DNA from 4 places in the Caldalkalibacillus uzonensis genome. Region 1 is predicted to be linked to each of the others. Evidence: riboswitches for the same ligand, from Rfam matches in the RefSeq annotation. Region 1 holds a riboswitch; each other region holds the start of a gene.

What was found. A riboswitch is a leader RNA that binds a small molecule or an ion and turns the genes downstream of it on or off. The one in region 1 is predicted to bind thiamine pyrophosphate.
Region 2: it holds a riboswitch for thiamine pyrophosphate, as region 1 does, so the genes downstream of both, thiT (energy-coupled thiamine transporter ThiT) here and thiC (phosphomethylpyrimidine synthase ThiC) in region 1, are expected to answer to the same signal.
Region 3: it holds a riboswitch for thiamine pyrophosphate, as region 1 does, so the genes downstream of both, tenA (thiaminase II) here and thiC (phosphomethylpyrimidine synthase ThiC) in region 1, are expected to answer to the same signal.
Region 4: it holds a riboswitch for thiamine pyrophosphate, as region 1 does, so the genes downstream of both, thiE (thiamine phosphate synthase) here and thiC (phosphomethylpyrimidine synthase ThiC) in region 1, are expected to answer to the same signal.

The regions. Positions count from the first base shown of each region.
Region 1 covers NZ_JAUSUQ010000021.1:14,985-20,665, reverse strand. The annotation lists gene uvrB (excinuclease ABC subunit UvrB) at 1-647, shown strand, start outside; gene uvrA (excinuclease ABC subunit UvrA) at 653-3,514, shown strand; TPP riboswitch at 3,634-3,747, shown strand; gene thiC (phosphomethylpyrimidine synthase ThiC) at 3,943-5,681, shown strand, end outside.
Region 2 covers NZ_JAUSUQ010000007.1:99,730-105,410, forward strand. The annotation lists gene J2S00_RS10505 (transglycosylase domain-containing protein) at 1-208, opposite strand, end outside; gene speE (polyamine aminopropyltransferase) at 369-1,196, shown strand; gene speB (agmatinase) at 1,285-2,157, shown strand; TPP riboswitch at 2,271-2,375, shown strand; gene thiT (energy-coupled thiamine transporter ThiT) at 2,499-3,047, shown strand; gene J2S00_RS10525 (YwiB family protein) at 3,052-3,492, shown strand; gene cls (cardiolipin synthase) at 3,473-4,843, opposite strand; gene J2S00_RS10535 (SprT-like domain-containing protein) at 4,915-5,484, opposite strand.
Region 3 covers NZ_JAUSUQ010000005.1:199,822-205,502, reverse strand. The annotation lists gene J2S00_RS08715 (LacI family DNA-binding transcriptional regulator) at 1-192, opposite strand, end outside; gene J2S00_RS08710 (glycerol-3-phosphate acyltransferase) at 328-909, opposite strand; gene J2S00_RS08705 (UDP-N-acetylmuramoyl-tripeptide--D-alanyl-D-alanine ligase) at 1,108-2,460, shown strand; gene J2S00_RS08700 (D-alanine--D-alanine ligase family protein) at 2,600-3,673, opposite strand; gene J2S00_RS08695 (hypothetical protein) at 3,759-3,938, opposite strand; partial or broken gene tenA (thiaminase II) at 3,931-4,488, opposite strand; TPP riboswitch at 4,678-4,777, opposite strand; gene J2S00_RS08685 (flagellar assembly protein A) at 4,781-5,681, opposite strand, start outside.
Region 4 covers NZ_JAUSUQ010000013.1:38,537-44,217, reverse strand. The annotation lists gene J2S00_RS15480 (YitT family protein) at 1-411, opposite strand, end outside; gene yfkAB (radical SAM/CxCxxxxC motif protein YfkAB) at 511-1,680, opposite strand; TPP riboswitch at 1,802-1,892, shown strand; gene thiE (thiamine phosphate synthase) at 1,957-2,586, shown strand; gene thiS (sulfur carrier protein ThiS) at 2,648-2,848, shown strand; gene J2S00_RS15460 (thiazole synthase) at 2,852-3,658, shown strand; gene thiO (glycine oxidase ThiO) at 3,705-4,874, shown strand; gene thiD (bifunctional hydroxymethylpyrimidine kinase/phosphomethylpyrimidine kinase) at 4,930-5,681, shown strand, end outside.

The DNA of each region.
Region 1 (5,681 bases):
GGGTGCTGGTCACCACCTTAACCAAAAAGATGGCCGAAGACTTAACTGATTATCTGAAAGAGATCGGTATCAAGGTGCGCTATCTCCACTCGGAGATTAAAACGCTGGAGCGGATGCACATTATCCGCGAACTGCGCCTGGGTGTGTTTGACGTGCTGGTCGGCATTAATTTGTTGAGGGAAGGGCTGGATATTCCGGAAGTGTCTCTCGTGGCTATACTGGATGCGGACAAAGAAGGTTTTCTCCGTTCGGAACGCTCCCTGATCCAGACCATTGGCCGTGCCGCCCGCAATGCCAACGGTCATGTGATCATGTATGCGGATCAAATCACCGAGTCGATGCGCGTCGCTATTGAAGAGACCCAGCGCCGCCGCCAAATCCAAGAAGCGTTTAATAAAAAACACGGCATTACCCCCAAAACGATTGTGAAGCCGGTCTACGATGTCATTGAGGCGACTAAAGTGATTGAAGATAGGACAGCGTACCAGCCAACCCCCAAAGTGGAGAAACTGTCGCGCAAAGAGAAGGAAGCCTTGATCAAGCAGCTGGAAAAAGAAATGAAAGCTGCGGCTAAGGATCTGAACTTTGAACGGGCAGCAGAACTGCGTGATCTGATCCTGGAAATGAAAGCGGAATTGGAAGGATGATGAAGATGAGTAACCGATCCATTTATGTCAAAGGAGCCAGGGTGCATAACTTGAAAAACATTGATGTGACGATCCCCCGCAACCAGTTCGTGGTTTTGACGGGGTTGTCCGGCTCAGGCAAATCGTCACTGGCTTTTGATACCATTTACGCCGAGGGGCAGCGGCGCTACGTGGAATCCCTGTCCGCCTATGCCCGCCAATTTTTGGGACAAATGGATAAGCCGGATGTGGATGCCATCGAAGGTTTGTCCCCGGCCATTTCCATTGATCAGAAGACGACCAGCCGTAACCCCCGGTCCACTGTAGGTACGGTCACCGAGATCTATGACTACCTCCGTCTGCTGTTTGCCCGCATCGGTCGGCCCCATTGTCCCACGCACGGCATCCCGATCACCTCACAAACAGTAGAGCAGATAGTGGACCGCATTTTGGAGTATCCTGAACGGACCAAGCTGCAAATTCTGGCTCCTGTGGTTCGCGGGCGTAAGGGTGAGCACGCCAAATTGTTGGAGCAGATTGCCAAACAGGGTTTTGTGCGGGTCAGGGTTAATGGTGAGGTGCGTGATCTGGCTGAGGAGATCAAGCTGGAGAAAAATAAGAAGCATACCATTGAAGTGGTGGTAGACCGCATCATTGTCAAAGAAGGGATCGCCTCCCGCTTGGCCGACTCCATTGAAACAGCCCTGGACATTGCCGAGGGTAAAGTGCTGATCGATGTGATCGGTGAGGAAGAATTGCTGTTCAGCTCCAACCTGGCTTGTCCGGAGTGCGGTTTCAGCATGGAGGAATTGGCTCCCCGCCTGTTTTCATTTAACAGTCCGTATGGGGCTTGCCCCCACTGTGACGGACTGGGCAGCCGTTTGGAAGTGGACCCGGATCTGGTCATCCCTGACCCGAGCCTGTCCATTAACGAGGGTGCCATTGCTCCTTGGGAAGGGTCAAGCTCGCCCTATTACGAACAATTGCTGGCTTCTGTGTGTGACCATTTTGGCATAGACCGTGACGTTCCCTTTAAAGATCTGCCACAGAATCAACAAGAACTTCTGTTGTATGGCAGTAATGGGGAGCGCTTCTATTTCCGCTATGAAAATGAGTTTGGCCAGGTCCGTGAGCAGCACGTCCCCTTTGAAGGGGTGGTCCATCAGGTGGAGCGGCGCTATAAGGAAACAGGTTCGGACTATATTCGTGAACAGCTTGAAGCGTACATGAGCAACAAGGCTTGTCCAAACTGTAAAGGGGCCAGGCTGCGCCCCGAAGCATTGGCCGTCACCGTGGGCGGCAAAAATATTGATTATGTGACCCGCCTGTCCGTGGCCGAAGCGAAGCAGTTTTTCGCTTCTCTAACCTTGACGGAGAAGGAGCAACATATCGCTCAGCTCATCTTGCGCGAGATAGAGGAGCGTCTTGGCTTCCTGGTGGATGTCGGCCTGGACTATCTGACCCTGAACCGTTCGGCCGGCACCTTAAGCGGGGGCGAAGCCCAGCGCATTCGTCTGGCCACCCAGATCGGCTCTAAATTAATGGGGGTTCTCTATGTGCTTGATGAACCTTCCATCGGCTTGCACCAGCGGGACAATGACCGCTTAATCCGCACGCTGGAACAGATGCGTGATTTGGGTAACACCTTGCTGGTGGTGGAGCATGATGAGGATACCATGCTGGCCGCCGACCATTTGATCGATATCGGGCCGGGAGCCGGTGCCCACGGCGGACGGGTGGTGGCCCAAGGGACACCGGAAGAGGTGATGAACAATCCCAACTCCTTGACCGGCCAGTATTTAAGCGGCAAAAAATTTATCCCCCTTCCGGCAGAACGGCGCCAGCCCAACGGCAAATGGCTGGAGATTCATGGGGCCAGGGAAAACAATCTTAAAAATGTTAACGTCAAGGTGCCTCTGGGGGTGCTCAGTTGTGTAACCGGCGTCTCTGGCTCTGGCAAAAGCACACTGGTCAACGAAATACTGCTTAAAGCCTTGATGCGGGAATATTACCGCTCCAAAGTAAAGCCTGGTGAGCATCAGGGGATTAAAGGCACAGAACATCTGGACAAAGTGGTCAATATTGACCAGTCGCCGATCGGGCGCACGCCCCGTTCCAATCCAGCCACCTATACAGGCGTGTTTGATGATATCCGAGAGGTGTTTGCCCAAACCAATGAAGCGAAAATGAGGGGATACAAAAAAGGACGCTTCAGCTTTAACGTCAAGGGAGGGCGCTGTGAAGCGTGCCGGGGAGACGGGATCATTAAGATTGAGATGCACTTTTTGCCCGATGTGTATGTGCCTTGTGAGGTGTGCAAGGGCAAGCGTTACAACCGGGAAACACTGGAGGTCACTTACAAAGGTAAAACCATTGCTGATGTGCTAGATATGACAGTGGAGGAAGCGCTGGAGTTTTTCCAAAACATTCCACGTATCAAGCGCAAGCTGCAAACCTTGCAGGATGTCGGCCTGGGTTATATGCGCCTGGGCCAGCCAGCCACCACATTGTCCGGGGGAGAGGCGCAGCGGGTGAAGCTGGCTTCCGAATTGCACCGCCGCAGCACGGGGCGTACCTTGTACATCTTGGATGAGCCCACTACCGGGTTGCACATCGAAGATATCCGCCGCTTACTTGAGGTATTGCAGCGCCTGGTAGACAATGGAGATACGGTACTGGTAATTGAGCATCATCTGGATGTCATTAAGGTGGCCGATTATATCATTGACCTGGGACCTGAAGGAGGCGACCGGGGGGGAGAGATTGTGGCCACCGGCACGCCGGAAGAGATTAGCCGTGTCCAACGCTCTTATACGGGTCGCTATCTAGGGCCCATTCTGGAGCGGGACCGGCAGCGGATGAACAAAAAAGAGACAGTGAAAACATGATAATAAAATCGGGTACGACCGTTTATCCGTGTGACACTGATTGGTGGTCACACGGATTTTATTAATAGGGTTGAATTACCAAACTTTTTGCGATATACTCATTTGTGTAAAATTAATAATATTGTTACTAGGGGTGCCTGTGAGCCGGGCTGAGAAAGGAACGCGATGAAGTTCCTTAACCCTTTGGACCTGATCTGGGTAATGCCAGCGTGGGGAAGTAAGCAGCGGATGCAGCACGTTTCAGTGTGCTGAGAGGTTGTGGCAGCGCGACCGAATGAACACAAGCCGGGTCCATATTCAGGACCTGGCTTTTTAGCTTGCTGCAAAGTGTTTTAAACGATGACCAGCATATACTGATGTGCTGCCCGTCAGCTTGAATGACCCGGATCATGTCCTCCTTCACCACAATTAAAAAGGAGGCTTTTATTATGGTAAAAGATGTTCAACCACGTATTTCGATTCCATCATTTCCGGGCAGTCGTAAAGTGTATGTACAAGGCTCCAGACCAGACATTAAGGTTCCTATGCGAGAAATTGAACAAACACCGACAATCAAGCCAGAGGGGGAAGAAAAAAATCCTTCTGTCAGAGTGTATGATACAAGCGGGCCCTATACGGATCCAGAACAGCAAGTGGATCTCAGTAAAGGGCTCCCTCCACTACGGAGAAATTGGATTTTGGAGAGAGGGGATGTTGAAGAATATGAAGGCAGGAAAGTAAAGCCCGAAGATAATGGCTATCGTTCGGTTGATCATAAGCAGGCCAGTGATCAGCTTCAAGGTTTGGCCAGAAAGCCGCTGCGGGCAAAGAAGGGCAAAATCGTGACACAACGCTATTATGCCCGGCAGGGAATCATTACGCCAGAAATGGAGTTTGTGGCCTTGCGTGAAGGGGTTTCTCCAGAATTTGTCCGGGATGAAGTTGCCCGGGGCCGGGCGATTATTCCAGTCAACATTAATCATCCTGAAAGTGAACCTATGATCATTGGACGTCATTTTCATGTTAAAGTGAATGCCAATATTGGCAACTCGGCCGTCAGCTCATCTATTGCCGAAGAGGTCGAAAAAATGACTTGGGCTATTCGTTGGGGAGCAGATACGATCATGGATTTGTCTTCCGGCCAAGACATTCACACGACCCGGGAGTGGATTATCCGCAATTCGCCTGTTCCTGTTGGTACGGTACCGATCTATCAAGCCCTTGAGAAAGTAAACGGCAAACCCGAAGCATTAACATGGGAGATATACCGGGACACGCTGATTGAACAGGCTGAACAAGGAGTAGATTATTTTACGATTCATGCCGGCGTACTGTTAAGATATATTCCACTGACTGCAGGCAGGGTGACAGGCATCGTTTCCCGGGGAGGTTCCATTATGGCAGCATGGTGTTTAGCCCATCATGAAGAAAATTTCTTGTATACCCATTTTGCAGAGATCTGTCAGATCCTGAATCAGTATGATATTGCCGTTTCTTTAGGTGATGGACTGCGGCCAGGATCTATTGCCGACGCCAACGATGAAGCCCAGTTCGCAGAATTGGAAACACTGGGTGAGTTAACAAAAATGGCTTGGGAATATGATGTTCAGGTTATGGTAGAAGGTCCGGGACATGTGCCCCTGCATTTGCTTAAAGAAAATGTGGATAAACAAATGGACATATGCCAAGAAGCGCCATTCTATACATTAGGTCCTCTGACAACGGACATTGCTCCCGGCTACGATCATATCACATCTGCTATTGGTGCAGCAGTTATCGGATGGCACGGAACTGCAATGCTGTGTTATGTCACTCCTAAGGAGCACCTTGGTTTGCCTAACAAGGATGATGTACGTGAAGGTGTCATCGCTTATAAAATTGCCGCTCATGCAGCTGACTTGGCCAAAGGCCATCCCAATGCCCAAAAAAGAGATGACGCACTGTCAAAGGCACGTTTTGAATTTCGGTGGAAGGATCAGTTTAACTTGTCACTTGATCCGGAACGGGCCAGGGCCTATCATGACGAAACCCTCCCCGCTGAAGGGGCAAAGACAGCTCACTTTTGTTCCATGTGCGGACCCAAGTTTTGCAGTATGAAAATCACTCATGATCTGCGCGAGTATTCCCGGACAAAAGGTTTGGAGATAGATGAGGCGGTCCGAAAGGGATTAAAAGAAAAGGCGGAAGA
Region 2 (5,681 bases), on a different contig from region 1:
GATAGATTTGGTCAATGATTTCCCCGTCAGCAGAGTAAATCGTCGTTGTCTCCTGAATTTGAAACGGGGGCAAGGGCTGTGAGCGTAAATATAATAAACTTAAGAGCAGAATAGAGGACAGCAAGATGGTCATGATAAATGTAAACAAAAGAACTTTGGTCAGCCATTTCAAAAAGCGGACCAGCCACGATTCATGGATGACTTCCATTGGCAATCCCCCCATATGTTGCGATATGTGACGACTAAGTGATACTGCTAACAGTATGGGGAAGATCAAACCGTTTTATACGAATAAGAGACTTGCATTTTTAGAAAGGTTGGCTATAATTGCTTTGTTGGTGACGAAAAACACAAGGGGTGAATAAGGAGTGGAATTGTGGTTTACCGAACTGCAAACCAAAGCACACGGTATCACTACCAAAGTAAAGCAAACGTTACATAGTGAAGAGACAAAATATCAACAACTTGATGTTATAGAGACTGAAGAATTTGGCACCATGCTCGTTTTGGACGGGATGGTGATGACAACCGATAAAGATGAGTTTGTCTACCATGAAATGATGAGCCACGTCCCTTTGATGACCCATCCGCAGCCTAAAAAAGTGCTGGTGGTTGGCGGAGGTGACGGGGGAACGATCCGGGAAGTACTGAAACATCCCAGTGTAGAGAAAGCGGTCCTGGTGGAAATTGACGGCCAAGTGATCGAGTACTCTAAAAAGTTTCTGCCCAATATTGCCAAAGAGCTGGATAATCCTCGTGTAGAGGTGCTGGTAGATGACGGATTTATGCATATCCACCAGCATAAAAACGCATACGACGTCATTATGGTCGACTCCACCGAGCCGGTCGGACCGGCAGCCAAGCTGTTTGAAAAAGGTTTTTATCAGGGAATTTACGAGGCTTTGACTGCGGATGGGATGTTTGTCGCCCAAACAGACAACCCCTGGTTTCACGGGGACTTGATCCGTAAAGTGTTTGCCGATGTGAAGGACATTTTCCCCATTACCCGCTTGTACACTTGCAACATTCCCACCTATCCCAGCGGAATGTGGACCTTCACCATCGGCTCCAAAAAGTATGATCCTTTAAGCGCGAGCTTGCCGGGACAACTGGACTTTGAAACCAAATACTACACGCCTGAGGTACATCAAGCGGCGTTTGCATTGCCCAAATTTGTTAAGGATTTAATCGAGTAGGCCTTGGTATAGGAACGGTCCCCACATTTTCATCCCGGGGATAAGATGAATCAGGATTTTTACAGACAGGGCCTGAAGGAGGATGACCATGCGTTTTGATGAAGCCTATTCGGGGCAGGTGTTTATCGCCAGCCATCCTCATTATGAGGAAAGTGAAGCGGTGATCTATGGCATGCCTATGGATTTCACAGTCAGCTTCCGGCCAGGATCACGCTTTGGTCCAGCCCGCATCAGGGAAGTGTCTATCGGTTTGGAAGAGTACAGCCCCTATTTGGACCGTCATCTTCAAGACATCCGCTTTTTTGATGCCGGAGATATTCCGCTGCCTTTCGGCAATCCGGCCCGCAGTTTAGACATGATTGCTGACTTTGTGCGCAAGGTGCTGCAGGATGGCAAATTTCCCCTGGGCCTGGGCGGAGAGCATCTGGTTACCTGGCCCATCATTCAGGAAGTCCAGTGCCGGTTTAAGGATGTTTATCTCATCCATATCGATGCCCATGCCGATTTGCGGGAAGAGTATGAGGGTGAGCCGCTCTCTCATGCCACGCCCATCAGAAAAGCATGCCAGCTGTTGGGGCCGGAGAGGGTCTATTCGTTCGGTATCCGTTCCGGAACACGGGAAGAATTTCAGTATGGGCGGGAATCCGGCATGCATTTTTACCCCTTTGAAGTGGTCAAACCATTAAAAGAAGCACTGCCCTCAATGGCCGGAAAAAAAGTTTACGTGACCATTGACATTGATGTGTTGGATCCTGCTTTTGCCCCGGGAACGGGCACAGCTGAAGCAGGAGGAATCAGTTCCACTGAACTCTTGGAAGCGATCCATTTGCTAGCTAAAGCTGATGTTGATATCGTGGGTGCGGATCTGGTGGAGGTGGCACCTGTGTATGATCCGACAGAAAAAACACAGATTGTCGCTTCCAAGCTGGTACGAGAGATGCTGCTGGGCTGGGTCAAATAAAACTGCTGTGCTGGGCAAAATTTAAGTTCAAAAGGTTAACTGGTCCCTCAACGTCAGGGTTGTGTCAAGTGATTGATGCTATGCTATAATAGAGCCAAATCCCATATATTGACCTGTTCCACTAGGGGTGCCCGCAGGCGGGCTGAGAGGGGCAGTTGCCCCAACCCTTTGAACCTGATCTGGGTCATGCTAGCGGAGGAAAGTGGAACAGAAATGGCCTTTCAGGTTGTCCATACATGGGGTCAGCTGTTGGCAATCTGGTATGGATACATTTCTGTCTCGACCACTCCTCCTTTGGAGTGGTTTTTTATGTAGTTACACTTAAAATGGAGGGGAGAATGATGGAACGAGAACGTCTGCTTATTATGGTGGAAACAGCTGTTATGGCTGCTGTAGCCTATGTATTCAGTTTTATTAAATTTGGAGCGTTATGGGCCTACGGAGGCTCAATTTCACTGGTTATGGTACCGATCTTTGTACTGGCTTTGCGCCGGGGATTGACGGCAGGTTTGATCGCTGGACTCATTGTGGGTATCATAAAGGTAGTGCAGGGTGGTTATGTGGTGCATCCCGTGCAGTTGGTGCTGGATTATCCTTTGGCTTACGCCCTGTTGGGAACAGCAGGTCTGTTTGCCCTTCATAAGACCCGCGCTTCCGGGAAAATGATGGGGTTGGCTGCAATTGGCATTGTGCTGGCTTCAGGATTGCGTTTTCTCAGTCATTTTATCTCTGGTGTGGTATGGTTTGGGGCTTATGCCCCTGAAGGAATGCCTGTGGCCACCTATTCTGCCTTGTACAATCTGTCCTATTTATTACCAGAAATGATCATTAGTTTAGTGATTATGATTTTATTGATCAAAATGCGTCCCCAACTTTTCAAAGTTAGGTGATGAGATGCGTGAAAAACAATCAGTGATGTTAAATATTCATGTCCAAACTTTTGAACACGGTCAACCGGTGGATGAGCAGGTTGAAACAGTGCCGGGAATGTTGTATCGCAAAGGAAAGGTCTATTATCTCAAATATATAGAGCATAGTGAAGAAGGCCCCATTAATACGACGTTGAAGCTGGAGGAAGACCGGTTGACGGTGATCCGTCATGGCGCGGCCAGCATGAACCATGTGTACCGGCCGGGCACCACCACACGAGGCATCTACCATACGCCGTATGGACCGTTACACATGGAGACCCATACCACCGCCTATCGGTTTAAACCGCTGGCCACTATCTCAGAACAGCAAGGGGAACTGCATTGGGCTTATTATTTGTCTCTTAATGGCAATGGCGTAAGTGATATCCACTTTACCCTGACGCTCACAGCCAGGGCGCCATGATGAGTGACAACTGTGTCGCCGCCTTAGCCCATAACGGCTGACGGTATAACTGCTCAGGAAGAAGGGGCTTACAGTCCTTTAAATCCTGCTTAAAAATGGTTTCCATCCGTTGGCAAATATGACGGTCATAAATAAACAACCCGGCTTCAAAGCTGTAATAAAAACTGCGCCGGTCCAAATTAACACTGCCGATATTGGCGATATAATTGTCCACTAAGGCAATCTTGGCATGGTAAAAACCTTTCTCGTACAAATAGATTTCCACGCCAGCGGGCAACAATTGTTTGTGAAAATGGAAGGAAGCATAGTGGGCCAGAGGATTGTCTGTCCGTTTGGGTACGATCAGCTTAACTTCGATCCCTCTTTTTCTGGCCTGTTTCAAGGCCTCGATCATTTCCTGATCGGGGACGAAGTAGGGGGTGCCCAGCCAGACCCGCTCTTTGGCCGCACAAATCACTTTAAGATAACTGTCCTTGGCCATGGAGCGGGTCATATCCGGACCGCTGGGCACCACCTGGGCCAAGATGGTTCCTTGATCATGCTGCTGGGTTTCTTCTGTGGTAAACGTGGGGAAAAACTGCTCGTTTTCCTCCAGCAATTCCCCTGTGGTATAGTACCAGTCTGTAGCAAAAATACGCTGCATAAGTAATACACTTTCCCCTTCAATCAACAGGTGCACATCTCGCCAGAAGCCTGTATTGGGGTCACGATGTACATATTCATCCCCTACATTCAAACCCCCCGTAAAGGCAACGTTGCCATCAATCACCACAATTTTGCGGTGATTGCGGAAGTTCATGTACGGCAAAAAGCGCAGCCGGGGAGGGGTAAAGACGCTGCACTGAATACCCCGCTTTTGTAACTCCTTAAACCTTTTCCCGCCAATCAGTGAATGGCTGCCCACGCCGTCAACCAAGAGACGGACCTGAACCCCTTCCTGTACTTTTTGTTCCAGTTTCTCAAACAGTTTATTAGAGATATGATCGTTCTGCACCGTGTAGAACAGGATGTGCACATGATGTTTCGCCTTTGCTATTTCCTCAAACAAAGCGGGAAACAACTCTTCTCCGTTATTCAGAATGCGCAAGCGGTCATTTTGGGTGAGGGGAAAATCAGTGTTTGCTTTAATAAACTGCAACACCTCAGTGTGGAGTTCCAGTTTAAAGCGTTGTTCAGCTTCCTTGACCGAAAGGCGTTCATTGAGATTGTGTCTGACGCGCTGGAACAAGCGCCCGTCTGCCTGTTCCTTTTTTTGAAATTGCCGGCGCAAGTATACATGCTGTCCCGCCACATAGAGGGCGGCCAGGCCGATTATACCGATCACAATCACTAAGATGATTAGCAGGGTCAACATGGATCATCTCCTTTATGGCGTTCCAAGGCATGCGTATCTTATAGTATTGGAGATGACCGTTCAAAATATCACTCCGGAAGGCGAACTTTGCTGTTTTTCAAGATGTGTCCGTCATAGCGGAACTCACCCAGCCAGGTTTCTTTCTTTACAATTGCTTTTTGGCAGCACTGGCTGCGGTAACGGGAGGTGTTTAAGCGCCGGCGTATTCCCAGGTAACGTTCACAGCCTTGGCAATACAGTTTATAGGCTTTCTGAGGAAGTTGCACGCGCTGAGTGGAGATGGCCCCTACGCGTTTTAATTCCTGTTCAAAGACAGGATGATGGTCTTGATAGGGCTGGCCTTGAATAAATAAATGATAATGGCATAACTCATGCAACAAAACAGCGACGAAAATGTCCCTGTCAATCCATTGGGCGGCGTATTTGCTCAGCTCAATTTTGAGGGGTGTCCGTTTCCCACTTTGTTCAGTAAACAAGAAGCGGCCCATGGTTCTCCTCAGGCGCCCGTTCCAGGCAACAGGAATCTGGCACGGCTTTCCCCAAAAGTGGAGGGACAGTTTGTTGGCCAGCCGCTTTAATTTTTGGGGGTCCATATCAACGGTACGTTTGGGTGTCTCGTGTTCAGGCATTGTGATCATGTTCCTTCCCCTTTTGCTGCTTAATCCTAGTTTACCATGAACAGCGAGCAGCAACGCACCCATATGTGAAGTGTGGTCCATGTCAGAACAGCAGGTGTTGATGTTCTATTGAAACAATAGGCCTAATGTTATAATTGAGAAAGATTGAAATGGACCATTTACGAATTGAACAGTTATTGCATCAGGCCGACCAAGCA
Region 3 (5,681 bases), on a different contig from region 1:
GCCAATGGTATTGGTCTTTCTTAAAACCAGGTTTCTGGCCGTTGTATTGGGTTGGTAGTTTAACTCTCTGGCAATTTTAAGTATTTTTTTACGGGTTTCCGGCTTAATGTCCTGATAGTTATTCAGGGCTTTGGAAACCGTTGTGACTGATACACCCGCTTTTCTGGCGATATCTTTGATTGTCGTGGGCATAGAGGTTTCCTCCTACAAACCAAACAGCATCTAAGAAAATGTTGGTTTCGAAAACGTTTTCTTTTCAATCAATTACAGATCATGTTACCACATTTGACGACGTTCGACAATATAGAAGTTCATGCAAAACAAGATTTATATTTTTTGAACCTCAGGTCCTTTTCTGCTTTTCAATTTGAAATTTTTCCGGTGTTTGAGAAGAATAAGCAGGCAAATCAGGAAAGAGATGAACAGGGCTAAAAGATCATAGGTTAGCTTATAATAAGTAAAAGGCACAATCATCGTGCCCATCATGGCAAACAGAAACATATATTTAGCAAACACCAGGCCGGCACCCCAACATAACACCAGCACAAACCCAACCAGTGGTTCGGTAGCCAAAAACACTCCCAGGCTGGTGGCAATGCCTTTGCCCCCTGAGAAACGGAGAAATAAGGATTTCATATTGCCCAAAATCAGGAACAGACCGACAATAGACGTTTCCCCGAAAGACAAGTAACGCAGTGCCAGATCAACCAGGAGGTAAGCCTTGCCAAAGTCCCCTAACAAGACGAGTAAACCGGCTTTTTTCCCCATCGTTAAGTAAGCGTTACTAGCGCCTATGTTGCCTGTTCCCACCTGTTGAATATCAATGCCTTTCAGGCTGGCAACGATCTTACCAGTCGGAATGGAACCTATCAAATAGGCCAGCAGACAAAACAACAGCAGTGTATTCATCCCATATTCCCCTTAGTCCAAAGTCTAACTTAATTCTAATAATTTACGAATATAATTTACGAAGTCCTATATGAAGTTCTATTATATTTTACGTAATTAGGTCCAAAATAGAAAGAAAAAACTCCAAAATCCCGTGCTGATTATATAAAATGTTAATGTGTCCAAAGTTATTCAGTCTAAAAGTAAAGGGGAATCTACATGCTGACAGTTAAGGATGTGGTGGAACTTTCCGGGAGCCAGTTGCTACAGGGGGATCCGGAAGCCATGGTTGAGTTTGTCCATTTCGATTCCAGACAATTGGAAGACCACTCCCTGTTTGTGGCTCTGACAGGAGGCGCCCGGGACGGACATCAATTTATTGATGACGCGATTGAAAAAGGCGCCGCCTCAGTCCTCGTTTCCCAGGACGATCCCCAGCTTCGCCAGACACACCAAGGGGTTAGCTTTATCTTTAACGAAGATACCCGGTCTGCCTTCCAGGCATTGGCTACCGGGTACCGGAAACGCTTAAGCCTCCCAGTCGTTGCCGTGACCGGCAGTAACGGCAAAACAACAACCAAAGATATGATTGCCCATCTGTTATCCGCCAAGTTTAAGGTATATAAAACCTATAAGAATTTTAACAATGATTTGGGGGTTCCTTTATCTCTGCTGCATATTAAAAAACACCATGAGCTAGCGGTGCTGGAACTGGGGATGAACAAGGCTGGAGAAATCGATTTTTTAGCCCGTATGGCCCAACCGAACATCAGTGTGATTACCAATGTTGGGGACGCCCACATTCAATTTTTTGGCCTGCGTGAAAAAATTGCTGAAGCCAAAGGAGAATTGTTGCCCCATACGGATCCGGACGGGTTTGTGATCCTCAACGGTGACGACCCGCTGGTTCTGAGCCAAGCCCCCCGGTATCCGGGCAAGGTGTATACCTACAGCATCAGGAAAGAAGCAGATATCTATGCCACTAACATCACCTTTTCAGAACATGGCAGCTTCTTCGATTTGCATGTCGATGGCCAGTCGGTTTCCTGTTTCATGCCCATGTTTGGCGAACACAATATTTCCAACCTGCTGCCCGCCGCCTTCATCGCCTACCGGTCGGGCATTAACCTGGAGACATTGCAACAAACCATGATGTCCATTTCTATTTCGGACATGCGCTTTCAAACGATGGCTGGGCCTAACGGCAGCATCCTGATCAATGATGCTTATAACGCCAGCCCCACGTCTATGAAAGTGGCCATTGACACTTTTGAGCATATTTATCCCGGCCGGAAAAAAGTCGTTGTGCTCGGAGACATTTTTGAGCTGGGAGAACAATCTGACAAGCTGCATACAGAAGTTGGCCAATATATTAAAGACAAACGGCTTACTGTGATTACGGTAGGTGATAAATCGTCACTCATCTCCAAAGCAGCGGGCGGAACCCATGTGTCTACCCATGAGGAAGCCATTGAGGTTCTCAAACCTTATCTGACACCGGAGCATGTCATCCTGCTTAAAGCATCCCGGGGCATGAAACTTGAAAAAATCATCGAGTCACTGACCCCATAGCACCAAGAAAGCCGACTCCCCTCCCTATGTTCTGCCGTTTTGAACAGGGACAGGAATCGGCTTTTTTGTTATGTTTTCAGCGTGACGGTGAACACTAGGCCGTGCCGCAAGCACTGAGCAAAGCCGCAATCAGTTCGGGCTAATCCAAGCTTTGGGCGATCACCCGGATCTTCTTTTTTTCCCTAAAGCGCTCAATCCCCAGTTGGATCAATGTTTCAATCAACTCCGGGTAGGAGAGGCCTGCCTCCTTGAACAGCAGCGGATACATGCTGTACTCGGTGAATCCTGGCAGTGTGTTAATTTCGTTCAGATATAACTGATCTTCTTTCTCATTCCAAAAGAAGTCAACCCGGGCCAGACCGGTGCAATCTAAAGCCAGGAATGCTTCTTTGGCCAACTGGGCCATTTCGCTGGCCACCCGCTCAGGGATCCGGGCGGGAATAAACAGTTCAGCTCCGCCATCCTTATACTTGGATTCATAATCGTAAAACTCTGCCGAGCTGACAATCTCACCCACTACCGATGTTTGCAAATTGCCAGCATGATTGCCCAATACGCCAATCTCCACTTCCCGGCCATCAATAAACGCTTCGACAACCACTTTTTGATCAAATGCGGCTGCCTCAGCCAGAGCTTTCACCAGCTGCTTCTCGTTTTTGGCCTTATTGATGCCAACACTGGAACCCAGATTCGCCGGTTTAACAAAGACGGGGTATCCCAGCTGAGCTTCAATTTCTGTACAGACTGACTCCAATCTGTTGTCAATCTCTTGACGGGTATAGGCTAAATATTCTCCTTGCGGCAGATTGTGCAAAGCAAACATTCTTTTCATCATCACTTTATCCATACCCAAACTGGAACCCAGGACACCTGACCCTACATAAGGGACGTCGATCATCTCCAACAAGCCCTGCAAAGTACCGTCTTCCCCATACGGACCGTGAACGACCGGGAATACTATATCCACAGTTTCCTTCAGCTTTAACAGGTCCGGATGGCGGTTGGTGGCCAATCTGAGCTCGGCAACGGTGGAAGGCGGCTGTTGCAAACTCCCCCCTTCCACCCATAAGCCATCCAATTGGATATAGAGGGGAACCACTCTCCATTTATCATAATCAATAGCATGCAAAATAGAGAAAGCGGTGCGCAATGAAACTTCATGTTCACTTGACTTTCCTCCGTAAATCAAACCCAGTACCTGTTTGTCACTCATGTAGAATAACTCTCCTTTAGGCGGATTTATCTTATGTATATGCCTATGATTATATCATGTTTACTCTAAGGAGAGCATTCGTTTCTTACTGGTTATTTTCGTCGACCAGATTGACATAGATCTCCTCAACAGATGGGACCGCCTCTATCAAGCCACCCTCCAGCAACCAGTCAGCCGTCTCTTGCCAAGTCTCTTCTATTTGACTGCCGAAGGCTTCATCCCCCATTTCCATCTCTTGCTGAACATGGTCCGCATGCTTATTCATCAGTCGGCCACATCTTTCTGTAATAGGACATCTCCCAAAACAGATACTCGAAACGGGTCGTGTTTAAGAAGATTTCTTCCAGACGCTCCAGCTCCCTCTCTGGTTTGCCCTCTGCTTGCTCATCCAATAAATCGATGGTCCATTGAGCCAGTTCCCCAAACTCCTCACTGGCGTACATCTTGATCCAATCTCCGTAAAATTCATGCTCGCTGGCGCCAGGAATCCGATTGAGAGCCGGCCTATTTCATGGTAGCTCCACATGCAAGGCAACAGGCTGGCCACCAGTTCAGCCAGTGTCCCGTTTTGAGCCACATGAAGCATATAGTGGGTATAAGCCAGCGTCGTTGGGGCAGGCTGCGCCTGTTCCAGCTCTTGTTCGGAGATGCCGAACTTCTTGGCATACTGGCGATGTAAGTCCATTTCCACATTTAAGGTGGCATCCAGTAAACGGGCAAAGCGGCCCATGGTTGCCACATCATGAGCTTTGACCCAGGGCAAACAACTTGGCATAGTCAATCAGATAAAGATAATCTTGAATCATATAAAAACGGACTCCTTTCATGAGAGAAATAAAAAACCACTCCCAGGTAGGAGTGGTCAGTCAACATTCAAACAATAACACCGGCTTTTAGTAGAGCGGTTACAGGAACCATCAGCCATCGGGAAGGAACATCAAACAGCAAAGGACTGTTTTGGGCCATGTCTCCTCCCAGACAATATGTACGCCGGGCAACGCGATGCTGACGTGACTCCACTTCCCTACGCTAGTATTATCTAGGTCAGGTTCAAGGGTTGAGGCGGAAACCTCTCTCAGCCATTCAGCACCCCTAGTGGAGTAAAAACTATACTGTTATTAAGCTGTGGGTTTTTCGGTCATAACACATTTTGACCAGGGACTGTTCCCGTTGATTGTGGTACGATATGCCATTAATTTCAATGGTGACATCCGGATATAAGTACTCAGCTGACACCTGCCCATCCTCTTGATTCACCCGAACGTAAGTTTTGACATTGGCCGGGGCCCCCAGTCTTTTCACTTTAATCCGGTGTCCGGCTTCCAGTCTTCCCCCTCGAGCCACCCCGGTTCCGTCGATAATCAATATATCATGGGCGGCAAACAATGTAGAGTTGTAAACGCCCAACCCTTGGACACATATATTGCCGCTGGCCCGGACAGCAGAGTTATGGATATAGCGCGCACTGACGTGGTAAGCGCCCTGGCCCTGTCCGGCGATGTCCTCCATCAAAGCTTTTCCAGTACGGTATAAGTGCTCTATTTCATCCTTAGATTGTATTTTAAGCGGTCCCAGACCTGTCAGCTTTTCAATCAGAGAAGCAGCCCAGTGGGTGAGTTCCTGACTCGGATCGTTCCAATGCTTACATTCCTGCTCAAAGCGTTTAAGATAGGTTTCTAAATGCTTCAGCTTGGATTCAATTAACAACTTGACTACCCTGCCCAAACCGTTAGTTGTCTCAACCTGGTGCTTCACATCCAGGTGGGCACTTATTTGCTGCAGGCCTTTCCGGATGGTGTCCACTTGATCCACAATGGTTTTCATCCGCTCCAAAATGAGCTGCGCTTGGGATGCCTGTCCACCCGCTGTCACTTCGCTGCCAATGATGTTTTTTCTCACAGCGACATGTTGCCCAGCCACAATTTTTCCGTGGGTAACCGAGCCTTTAACCTCCACATTGCCAGTCGCCTCTATCATTAAACCCTCCAGCACATCCCCATGCACTGTT
Region 4 (5,681 bases), on a different contig from region 1:
GTTCAGCCAGATGGCGATCATCTCAGTGCCGTCAATGGCACCGCCCGCTTTAACCACCAAACCGATGCCAACGCCAAGCAGCAGGCCGCCATACAGCACAATGAGGACTTCAGAGGAGGTAATGGCGGGAAGCGGAGCCATCCAGTATAAGCCAATACCGGTAATCAGGTTGGCGTACAGGGTCCGGTAGACAAAGCGTTGACCCATATATCTGGCAGCCACGATCAGTGTCGGAATATTAAGCATGATAAATGTGAGCCAGATGGGGATATCACCAATGTGATTCACCATGATGGCAATGGCTGTAATCCCCCCATCCACCAGCTCATTGGGTGCCAAAATCAATTCCAGTCCTGCGGCGACAATAACAGAACCAACAGTTAAAACCAGGTAGTCTACCAAGCGTTTCATCATTCAACTCCAGTTACTATATATTTTCACTTCTTTAATTTCTATGTATATTATAGCATGCACAGAAACCAGAAGTGCCAAGTGTTTTTCAGTCATTACTCAAATAGAGTCTGCCAGGTTTATGCCGCGCCGGTGGCGGAAGTCAACCCTTTGGTAATAGGTGTGGGCAACCAAAAGATTAGGACCGTTGCACTGGGCTTGGGGACAGCAGCATTTGATCGGCTGGAAGGCTGGATGCTCTTGCCAGCGTGCAAAACAGGAAGCAAAGGAGTCCTCTTCCACATGACCAAGTGGACCGACATCCCCAAAGTCTGTCACGGTCACTTCCCCGGTAAAAATATTACAGTTTAAGCGGTTGTGTCCATCGGGGTCATTGCGTACCGTTGTATTGGGTGTGCTGTAAATGCGTTTAATCAAGGCCAGATCCGCTTCGTTTCGACTGCAAGCATAGAAGGGCAGGGTGCCAAACAAGATCCACAGGTCCGGATCACGTTCATCCAACAGCCTGTGATAGGTCTCTCTTAATTCATCCAAGTTAAGCACCTTCATGTCCCGGGCAAAGTCGCTGGGGTACAAAGGATGTACTTCGTGGCGCTGGCAGCCCATCTCTTTGATCAGATGATGAATTTGTCCGATTTTATCCCGAGTAAAGGGGGTTAACAACGATTCTGCTGAGACAAACACTCCTTTCTTTGCCAGTGTTTTGGTGTTATCCACTAACCGCTGAAAGGTTTTTTCCGCTTGGGCCAAAGAAACCTGGTGTGTGTGATGGACATAGGCAATCTGGTAAAAGTCTTTCGCATGGCGGTAGTTGTAAGAAATATGCAGTACATCTAAATAAGGTAAGATAGCCTCATAGCGTTCCAAGTCCAGGGTTAAGTTGGAGTTGATCTGGGTTTGCGCTCCCCTTTCCTTGGCGTACCGAAGCAAGGGTACAATGTAGTCAACAATCATTTCTTTATTATACATAGGTTCCCCGCCAGTAATGCTGAGGGTATCCAGTGTTTCCACTTCATCCAGGCGTTTGAGCAATACATCCACAGGAATGCGTGCCTCAGCCTCTTTCATTGTTAACACATCGCCCACGGCACAATGTTCACAACGGAGGTTGCACAGATTGGTCACGGTAAATTCCACACTGGTCAGGCTGTTGGTCCCTTGTTCCAACCGGCGAAACAACGACTCCCACGGGTCAATCTCACGCTTGCGAGGGAGCAAGGCGTGTGCGTTGACAGGGCTCGTCACCCTTTTTATGTCTTGTTTTAACATGCCGATTCCTCCTTATCCTTCTTAATTTAACGATAGAAGGTCTGTTTCGTCAATGACTGATTGACATCAGTCCTCATAAAGGTTATGGTTATACTAAAGGAAAAAAGGGAATATGAGTATCAAATTCGGCTAGGGGTGCCCATTTGGGCTGAGAGAGACCCTTATGACCTGATCTGGATCATGCCAGCGTAGGGAAGTCGAATCTGGTGTTAGACTGAGCCTGATTCCACTTTCTTGCGCAGAAAGTGGTTTTTCTATTTTTAGGAGGTATATACCATGAAAGACTTTTCACTCTATGTCATTACAGGAGAACAATTTTACCCGGAGCGGAACTATCTTGAGGTCATTGAAGAGGCAATTAATGGTGGAGCTGACATCGTACAGCTGCGGGAAAAAAAGAAAACCAAAAGAGAACTGCTGGATATGGCCAAGCATCTCAAAGACTTATGTGTACGGTACGATGTACCCTTCATTGTCAACGATCATGTAGACATTGCCTTGGCCGTTGATGCAGATGGCGTTCATTTGGGCCAAGATGATTTGCCATTGGAAGAAGCGCGAAAAATCCTGGGCCCAGATAAAATCATCGGGATCTCCACTCACAAGTTGGAGGAAGCCAAGCGGGCGGAGGAAGGAGGGGCTGATTATATAGGTGTTGGCCCTGTCTTCCCAACCATTACCAAAGAGGATGTCGTTGACCCGGTTGGCCTGGAGTATGTGCGGGAAGTCGTGGCGCATATCCGTATTCCTTTTGTGGCCATTGGGGGCATCAAGCTGCATAATGTGGATCAGGTACTGGAAGCAGGGGCGGAGCGCATTTGCATTGTTAGTGCCATTGTCGGAGCGGAGGATGTGCAAGGGGCAGCCCGTGCCTTTGCCAGCAAGATTAAACAGGTCAGGAAGTAAGCAATGAGGCTAATAGTGCAAGTATACATGTCCATGCACGAGTTAAAAGGAAGTGAGAACGGTGAAAACGCTCATTGTGAACGGTAAAGAAACAAATGTGGCATGTGAGTCCCTCGAGGAATTGATAGAACACTATCAATTAAACAAAAGCCATGTGGTAGCCGAAGTAGATGGTCACATTGTGCATCGCTCCGAGTGGGGCCAATACAAATTGAAGCCTGGAGCCAAAGTTGAGCTGGTTCATTTTGTAGGAGGAGGTTAGACCATGCCAGACAAAGTATCGATCGAGCCCATGTTGAAAAATGATCCGCTGGTCATTGCCGGAAAAACTTTGCGTTCCCGTTTTTTCCTTGGCACCGGCCGCTTTCCCAATCCGTACATCCAGAATGAAGCGATTAAGGCGTCGGGGGCAGAGGTGTTGACCTTTGCCATTCGCCGGGTAAATTTAGAGTATCCTGATGAAGATGCCATTCTGCAACATTTGGAAGGGATGTCATTTACCTATCTGCCTAATACCAGCGGCGCCAAAACAGCCGATGAAGCAATCAGAATTGCCCGTCTGGCCCGGGCCTCGGGACTATCAGATTGGATCAAAGTGGAGATCAGTGTCAACGAAAAAACACTCCTGCCCGATCCGGTACAGACGCTCAAAGCAACAGAACAGCTGGTGAAGGAAGGATTTGTTGTTTTACCGTACACTTCAGATGATCCGGTGCTGTGCAAGCGGCTGGAAGAAGCAGGTGCAGCTGCAGTGATGCCGGGAGGGGCGCCGATTGGGACAGGATTAGGTATTTTAAATCCTTATAACTTGGGTCTCATCATTGAAGAGGCCAATGTGCCCATCATTGTCGATGCCGGTCTAGGTTCTGCTGCAGACGTGGCCCAAGCCATGGAATTGGGCGCTGCTGCGGTACTGATGAATACCCCTGTTGCCAAAGCCAAAGATCCGGTTAAGATGGCCCGGGCTATGAAATTAGCGATTGAAGCGGGGCGTTTATCTTACCTGGCCGGAAGAATTCCCAAAAAGAAATATGCCACAGCCAGCAGTCCGCAAACCTTTATGCTGAAGTAGGGGCCTTGATCAGCACACAAAGAGAGTGGGGAAGCAAATGGAAACAATGACAACAGCCACAAAAACTGGATCACGATTATCATCTCCTCTGGCTAACGTTTCATCCCACTCCCCGCTGATGATTGTGGGCGGGGGTGTGATCGGACTTAGTATTGCCTTTGAATGTGCCAAGCGGGGGATTAAGGTGACAGTAGTGGAAAAAGGAATATGCGGGGGACAAGCGACAGGGGCGGCAGCAGGGATGCTGGCCCCCTATTCAGAAATCGGGGAGGACCCGGATGATTTTTTCACTCTTTGTCAGCAGAGCTTAAAGCTGTACCCTGACTGGCAGCAAGAAGTGCGAACCGTCTCCGGCCAGGATTTTGAATACAGTGAATCGGGCAGTTTGCATCTGGCTTTCCATGAAGCAGATGAATTGGCCTTGGAAAGCCGCCTGGAGTGGCAAAAGGATTGGCATGTCCAGGCCGAAATCGTACGCGGCGAAGCGCTCTTCCGCCTGGAACCCCATTTAACCAAAGCAGCAGTGGCCGCTGTGTACTATCCTGATGAACACCATCTCTATGCGCCGGATTATGTTAAAGCCCTTCAAACGGCGTGCCAAAAGCTTGGTGTTAATCTTGTCCAGGAAGCTGGTGAGGTACGGTTTAAAGCCATTGAACAGGATGGAGTGCTGTTGGTAACGGAGCAAAAGGGCATGTTCAGTACCGATCAATGTGTGCTGTCCAGTGGTGCTTGGACCTCTTTTTTTGAAGGGGATGTGCATGTGCGGCTGCCTGTGGTTCCAATCCGCGGGCAAATCTGTGCTTACCAGCAAGGTCAAGAAAAAATCAAGCACATTATTTTCTCCAGTCAGGGATATGTGTTAGCCAAAGGCAACGGTACGATTGTGTGCGGCGCATCGGAAGATATTGCCGGCTTTGACACGTCTACCACAGAAAAAGGAATAGACCGTCTTGTAAAATGGAGCCGTCATCTCTTTCCTTTTTTAAAGGAGAAGGACCCCTTTCACCGCTGGGCAGGTTTGCGACCGGCCACCCAGGATGGGTATCCGCTCTTGGGCCGTCTCCGTCACATGCCTAGTGTGATTGTGGCCAGCGGCCATTACCGCAACGGTATATTGTTAAGTCCCGTAACAGCCAAGGTCATTGCCGATGTGGTGGAAGGACGCCAGCCAAACGTCAAGATAGATATGTTTGATCCACACCGTTTCCAGTAGATATCTCTGAACAGAACAGGTTTACTTTTAATCTGACAAGAAAGGATGAGCGAGGATGGTTTATCGTGCCCTGACCATTGCCGGATCAGATAGCGGCGGGGGAGCCGGCATCCAGGCCGATTTGAAAACTTTTCAAGAACTAGGTGCTTACGGCATGAGTGTTATAACAGCCCTGACAGCCCAGAACACCCAAGGTGTGCATGGCGTCTATCCCCAGACAGTTGAGGCGGTGGAGGCCCAGTTGGAAGCGGTTCTTAGTGACATCGGAGTTGATGCGGTCAAAACCGGGATGCTGTTTAGTGCCGAGATTATTGAAGCGGTAGCAGGCAAATTACAGGACTATCAAGTGAATAACATTGTTGTGGATCCGGTGATGGTGGCCAAGGGAGGCCAGTCATTGCTTCAAGAGGAGGCAATCGAGGCTTTGCGCACAGCTCTTATCCCACTGGCCACTGTCATTACGCCTAATATCCCTGAGGCAGAAGTGCTGATTGGAGAAAAAGGGATCCGGTCGTTGCCAGACATGGAGGAGGCGGCCCGGAAGATCCATGAGCTGGGTGTGCAGTATGTTATTTTAAAGGGCGGCCATCTGCAAAATGAAGAGGCAACGGATGTCCTCTATGACGGTGAGTCCTTTACCTATTTGCCGGCCAAGCGGGTAGCCACCAAGCATACCCACGGAACGGGTTGCACCTTTGCCGCTGCCATAGCCGCCGAATTGGCCAAGGGACAATCGGTGCCGGAAGCTGCTAAGGTGGCCAAAGCATTTATTACATGTGCCATTGAGCATGCTTTGGAGGTCGGTCA